One region of the Mucilaginibacter sp. PAMB04168 genome, then DNA from elsewhere that is predicted to be linked to it. Evidence: riboswitches for the same ligand, from Rfam matches in the RefSeq annotation. Region 1 holds a riboswitch; the other holds the start of a gene.

Region 1 (3,542 bases):
TCTTCATAAAGACCATCCAATACACGTACGTAATTTTTTACCTTATTTGTGCTTAAAGTTAAATTAGCGGCCCAGCTTAGCTGAGGTAGAATAGCAACCCTGCCATCCAACTCAACACCTGCACGGTAGCTATCTGCAATGTTACTACGTATAGCTGCCCCCACGTCATTTAGGGCGCCGGTTAATATGAGCTGATTTTTATACAGCATATAAAAACCGTTTATACCCACATTATAATTTGAGCCGCGTGTACGGTATCCTGCTTCAAAATCTTTAAGGTTTTCAGATTTAGGGCGGCTTTGCGGTGTGGAGTTGGTAAAGTCATCGCGGTTTGGCTCGTGATTGCCTACAGCCAGTGAAGCGTATATATTGCTGCGGTCATTAATATTATAAGTAACGCCAACCTTGGGGTTATAAAAGTTCATGGTGGCGTTTTGCTGCACGTTATTCAGGTTGCGATCAAAGCCCAGGAACGAATAATAAATACGGCGGTATTGCATATCGCCATACAGTAAGAATTTACCTATATTAAATTCACCACGCGCAAAGATATTAAAGTCAGTTTTCTTGGCATCGTCCCGGTAATACTCATAGTTAGGTATGATGCCGGCACTCTGTTTTGTGTAAATAATATTACCAAAGTGTGCACCTTTATATTCATTATAAGCGCCTCCTAAAATTAAGTTGGTATTGTTTTGCGGATGGTATTTCAAAGAATAAGTTAATCCGTAAAAGTCGTTATCCAGCCATAAGCGTCGTGCCAGGTCAGTGTATCTCAGTGTAGTGCCGGGGTTAGTTTGTGTAGCACCAATCACAACAGGTGTTAAACCATAGTCTTTCACATCTGCATCTTCTTTAAACTCTTCGTAATAACCGGCGCCTTTAGTATAATGAAGCGCACCACTAAAAGACAGTTTACTATTCAACTGCTTATCGTATAACAATTGATAGTGGTTTTGTTGGTAATTGTCTGTTTGGTTGGGGTAACGGTCGCCGTTGGGCATAATCCCCAATTCATTAAAACGGCGGTTATCAGGTATAGTATTGTCGCCAATTACATAATCGGGCACACCGTACCAAGCCTGGTAAGTACGCTCGCGGCCAGCAAATACATTAGCACGTAAGGTGCTGTTTTTGCCATACCATGCACCGCTTAAATAAAAGGAGCGCAGGTTAGACGAAGCCATATCAATATAGCCATCTGATGCAATGCGTGAAAGGCGGCCATCCAGGCTAAAGTGCCCATTCAATAAGCCCGAGCCTACCATCACCGTATTTTTTACGGTACCATAAGAACCTGCCGAGGTGTTGATTTCGGCATAAGCGCTATCGCGGCGGGTGGTGGTTTGGATATTTAAACTGGCACCAAATGCACTGGCACCGTTGGTTGAAGTGCCAACGCCTCGCTGTATCTGTATGTTATCAACCGATGAGGCAAAGTCAGGTAAATTTATAAAAAAACTGCCCTGGCTTTCGGCATCATTAAGTGGAATGCCGTTTACGGTTACGTTGATGCGCGTACCGTCCGATCCGCGTACACGGATACCGGTATAGCCCACGCCTGCACCGGCATCAGAGGTAGTAACTACCGATGGCGTTTGGTTAAGCAGGTAAGGCAAATCCTGGCCGAGGTTATTTTTCTCGATATCCTGCTTGCGTAAATTGGTAAACGCTGTTGGCGATTTAGCGGATGCGCGTGTTGCACTTACGGTTACCTCTTCGGCCGTAAAGGTGCTGGTGCTAAGGCTTACATCAATTACAGTGTTACGATTAATGTTAAATGATTTACTGGCTTGTTGGTAACCTACATAATTTACCTTAAGTACGTAACTGCCGGCTTTTAAGTTGGTAAACCGGTACTCGCCGCCCGTTTGGCTTACCGTATTAGGTGCGTTTTGCAAGCTTTGTAGTACAAGTGTAGCGCCGGGTAAAGGCTGGCCGGTACGCTCATCCGTAATTTTTCCGGATACAGAGAATTGGGCCGCAGCCACAAACGGCAACAGCAGGGCAATAAGTGCCGAAAAGAAATTTTTCAAGTTTTTAATAAATAAATTGCGTTAAACCATCTGCCCGCTAAGGGTGTAAATTGCGTACAGTACACTTAACTATTTTACCTCTCCCTACGCCGGCATTATCCGGATCAGGTGCAGGAGTGCGTTGAAAGTTGAAGGTTTAAACATTGAAAGCATTGCTACGCTTACAATTCGGAACCTATAACACACAACTATCTCCATGGGTATGATCTCAGCCTGTCTTTCAGTTTTGATTGCTCAAAGCAAGGCACCCCTTAAGAATTATGAAGCAAATATAGACTTTGGTTTTGAATATTGCTTGTTTGTTATTGATTTTTTAAGAATATGAAAAGGTTGGTGATTGTATATCAAAACGGTATATCAACTTATTAAAACATTTATGAGGAATTGATATTAGCTAAGTATTATAAATATCGCCTTAACTTGATACAGCAAAATATTCCGTCTGGTAAATTAAAATATCTATTCTCTGAGGTGCAAAGCTTGCCCTCAATCTTAAATCAGCGCTATATCCCATCGCTTGATGGCTTAAGGGCTATATCAATCATATTAGTGATATTAAGTCATTTACCTTACCCTGTGTTTGAAAAATATAGTATAGGGTTGTATGGCGTAAACGTATTTTTCATCATAAGCGGGTTCTTAATTACCACGCTATTGCTGAAAGAAAAGGCAGTGCACGGCAAAGTATCACTCCAAAGGTTTTATATACGCAGGTTTTTAAGAATATTACCCGTAGCGTATTTATTTATACTGGTTTTAATATTTCTTAACCGGGCTTTTAACATGCACCTGGCGGCTGCCGATTTTTTAAGGCCTTTCTTTTTTGTAGAAAATTTTGGTGATCATTCAAGCTTTACTCCGGCAGGCCATTACTGGAGCCTCAGTGTAGAAGAACAATTTTATTTGATGTTCCCTTTCATTTTAAACAGGAGTTTGAAGTTATATATTATAACAGGCTTAATTGTTATTGGGATGACACCCGCCATTGTGTATGTTTACTTTCACTGGCATCCGGCATCGGTTTGGTTAAGTGCGCCGCTGTACGTCGTCTATCACTTGCTGGGCCACGGGATAAGCACCATATTGATTGGAAGTTTATTATCGGTAGCTGTAGCAAAATATCCGCAGTACTTTACGTTTAAATTTAAATTTATTGAAGCAACACAAATAGCATTAATTGTGCTTAGCTGGATTTTTTTCCGTGTTAAGTTGTTATTGCCTATTAGCTTAACGGCAGTGTGTATTGCTTTGGTGCTGGTAACTACCATTGCAGATAACAATAGTAGAATTAACAGGTTGCTGAATCTAAAAGGCATTAAGTATATCGGCACCCTATCATTCAGCCTTTATATATGGCAGCAAATATTTACAAAGCAACAGCCATGGGGTAACGCATTTCCGTTTAGCAATTCGGTTGCTTTAAACTTGGTTTTCTTAACCATTATAGCTTTATGTTCTTACCATTTGTACGAACAACGGTTTCTAAAGCTAAAAAGCAGGTTCAAT
Region 2 (3,542 bases), 1.4 Mb from region 1:
GGTCCAGTTATTCCATATTTGCAGGGCACTTAAGCCGCCGTGTAGCGCAGCTTCCAACTTCTGTAGCAATAGGCTTTCAGGCATAGCCGGGTCCAGTACCAGGTATACGCCACCGGTAATCTTAAACTTTTTCTTCATCATTTCCATCCGTTTTTATAGGCTGAAAAGAAAGCATTCCAATAGGGGTCTGTGCTATTGTAATGCATTTCCTCTTCTATACCGTTCTTCACCAATTTGCAGCCATGCTCTTTGGACGTAAACTCACCAACTATAGTTGCCTTGATATGATGCTGGGCCAAGCGTTTCAATACATTTTCGGCATGACCGTTCTTGGTAGCTATGATCATGGATCCGGCACCTATGCAATAACGAACATCTATATTAAACAGGTCACAAATTTGTTTTTGAGTTTGACCAACCGGCAGCAGTTCATCATGTACAGTAACGCCATTGCCTGATGCTATGGCCATTTCGTATATCGCGCCCAAAACACCACCTTCTGTCACGTCGTGCATGGCAGTCACGTCCTGGTAGTGGTACTCGGTACCCGCAGCAACCAGGGCATCAGGCAGGGAAGAGGTTTGGTAGAACATCTCGCAGCCTTGGTCATGAGCTTCCTTGCCCAGTTTGCTTTTTACCGTCTCGGGAAAACACATAGCCAAGAGTGCAGATGAGGAAACGGCGCATTCTTTAGTCACAATGATTACATCGCCTGCTTTGGCTTTGCTGCTGAGCAAAACCTGGTCTGCGGGCGCTGTTAGCAGCATGGTGCCACCACCCGCAATAGTAGAGTTTTGCCCTTCAATGCTGCCTGTATGGCCGCCGGTAATGGCAACACCGATACGTTTACAATACTCATGTATGAAATTCCAATAGGTAGTAAAATCCTGTTCAGTTAAATACGGCGGAAGGTTTAGTACCATTTGTGCATACATGGGTGCAAAACCGGTGGTAGCCATGTCATTTGCCATCAGGTGTACCGATAGCCAGGCAGATTCTTGCAAACCCAGGGATGGTATAAGCGATAGGGGATCACTGGTGAGCGCTAAGCCTAACCCGGCACCCATATGAATGAGCGATACATCTACGCCAAAAGCTGGCCCGCTGATTACTTCACTTCGTAAGTGTCCGCAGTGCGGCAGTATGATCTGCTCAAAACCGCCACCTGATATTTTTCCGGATAAAGACATGGAATCTAAGGCTTAATCCAAAAATTTAACATACAGGCCAAAAAAGTCACCCACGGGCACACTCCATTGCTGCACCGGGAACCACTCTGGTAAGCCAGTACAAGTCCACTCCAAACTGTACTGTCGGCCTTTCAATGCCTCACTGATCTTTTCAATCAGCATAGCAGGTGTATAAAATGTAGCAGTAACATAAAAGGGATTTTTGCCAAACAGCTGTTGAATACGCCTGCGCAATACCTTGGGCGAATTGCGATTCATCATACCAAATGCAATGCCTTGCCTGCCTACGCGTGCGGCCTCACGTATAACCTGTACCGGGTCTCGGTAGTACTCAAAGGTGGTGATGAAGGCTACAGCATCGAAGGTGTTATCTTTAAATGGCATAAAGTGCGAATCGGCATTAACCAGATCACCTTCAAAAAGGTGCACAGCCTGGCCTAACATGAAGGGGGAAATATCGCCACCGGTGGCTTCAATGCCTATTTCGTGCCACCAGCGAGTAAATCGAGTGGTACCGCAGCCAAACTCAAGCAGCTCTTTTACGCGCGGGTCCTTACCCAGCAATTGGGCCATCACCTTCTTTTGCCATACTTCGGCTCTTTTGTAGCGGCCTTCGTACCATTGTTCATAAGTGTCGGTGTGCTCGCGGTTAAAAAACCACTCTTTGCGCCCCTGCCAGTTTGTGAGGCTTTGGGTCATCAGGCCAAAGCTGTTGTTTTTCTCCAGTTCCATTTATTCAAAAGGTATAAAATGTAAAAAGCCTTGCTTCCGGAGGCGCGCACAATAGCGGCAACAGAAACAAGGCTTTAATCTTATAGAATAAACGGCACTGTGGTGCCGAAAAGATTAGTAACTAGCCTGTGCATCCCTACGCCGGTATTATCCGTATCAGGTTTCTCGGGTATTATCTCAGCCTTTTATCTTTTGGTAAAAAGCACCCCGTGCAAGTATGTTAACAAACATAGCTAATTATTTTAAGGTTCTCCACTTTTCTTCATACTTTATCTGAAATGACCTAAGCTCCAAAAGAAAAGCCTGCAATTATTTGATTTGCAGGCTTTTTGCTTTAACATAGTCATCTGCAGAGAGGGAGGATTAGTTTTGAATATATGGGATAGTTAAGTGATTGCACACCAAATTGCGCACGACTACCTTGCCACAGATGAAATGCAAATTCTATGGCCTGAGCTGGGTGCTCGCGTTCGCATCAATTGTTTTAATAATGCCCTAAGCATTAAACAAGCCTGAATTTTATTGGCAAAACCGACTGGGCAAGAAAAAGGTGGAAGACCTGGATGTTTCCACCTCGTTTGATATTTGGATATAAGATTATGAGAATAGAGACCATGCTCCATAGAGGCCTACCGACTATCAGCCGTTAATGCTTTTTATCTTTATTCATCTTCGCTTTTACACCAGCTCTGTAATTGTAGGTTTTAGCATTGCTGGCTTTCTTTTCGTGAAATGCGGCTCCGGGAGCATCATCATCTGCTTTTGCTTTGGCAGCTTTCTTTTCGGCAACATCAGCCAATGTGCGTTCCTTTTCAACAATCAAATTTTCTGGTAATTCTCCGAAGGGAATTTTTTGGCCAGTGGCTTGTTCAACTTTTTTGACTAAGCTTAGTTCAATATCCGTGGCGAATGTGATAGCCATGGTTTCATTTTCATCATCTGGCGAATCTTTGATCATCCGGCCGATATAGGTTTCTTTTTCAGTCGGCAGTTCAAAATGAATCAGGAACGGGATCTCCTTCAGGTCCAGTTCCTGTTCTCCATCGTTAACCACAATCAGCACGCGGGTAGCGGCATTTTTAAACTCATGCAGCGATGTAAAGCCATCCATCTCAAAAAACCACGGGTTTAATAAAGCCGCTGTGCATCTCCGGTCGCGCAAGCTCTTGTAAAGTTTCTCGGCCGTTGGGCGGGTGTTTACAAACAGTACCACTTTGGTGAACAGGTCTTCATCCTGCATAAACAGGTTCAACAGATTCACTTTCGTGCCAAAGTTAGGCAGCAGGTATAATAGCTGCGAATGCATATCATACTGCGGCTCTCCTATTTCTTCAACCTCAACAGTGGCCGGTTGCCTCATGAAAGGCGTTATCATTTTGTTTAAGCGCTCATGTAGTACTTCGGTAAAAACGAGGTGCTGGCATTTAGGGATGCTATCAGCCAGTTCGGTAACGGGTAATTGCAAACCTTGTTTAACCATCAGTTCCGCATCATCAATAACCAGCAGTTCTATCTTATTGACATCCAAACCTAATTTAAGGTAAATGGCACGCGCTCTGTCGGGTGTTGCCACCACAATATCGGCACCATCGGCTAAGGCATTCATTTGGGCTTCCATGC

What was found. Region 1 has a riboswitch for thiamine pyrophosphate ahead of ABDD94_RS21430 (TonB-dependent receptor). Riboswitches for the same ligand answer to the same signal wherever they lie in the genome.
Region 2: linked by a shared signal. The riboswitch ahead of ABDD94_RS04850 (class I SAM-dependent methyltransferase) and the one ahead of ABDD94_RS21430 (TonB-dependent receptor) in region 1 are both predicted to bind thiamine pyrophosphate.

What each region holds. Positions count from the first base shown of each region.
Region 1 is NZ_CP155079.2:5,096,842-5,100,383, reverse strand. It holds gene ABDD94_RS21430 (TonB-dependent receptor) at 1-2,036, opposite strand, end outside; TPP riboswitch at 2,101-2,298, opposite strand; gene ABDD94_RS21425 (acyltransferase) at 2,457-3,542, shown strand, end outside.
Region 2 is NZ_CP155079.2:1,116,520-1,120,061, forward strand. It holds gene ABDD94_RS04840 (thiamine phosphate synthase) at 1-141, opposite strand, end outside; gene ABDD94_RS04845 (AIR synthase family protein) at 138-1,190, opposite strand; gene ABDD94_RS04850 (class I SAM-dependent methyltransferase) at 1,203-1,922, opposite strand; TPP riboswitch at 2,039-2,142, opposite strand; gene ABDD94_RS04855 (DEAD/DEAH box helicase) at 2,569-3,542, opposite strand, start outside.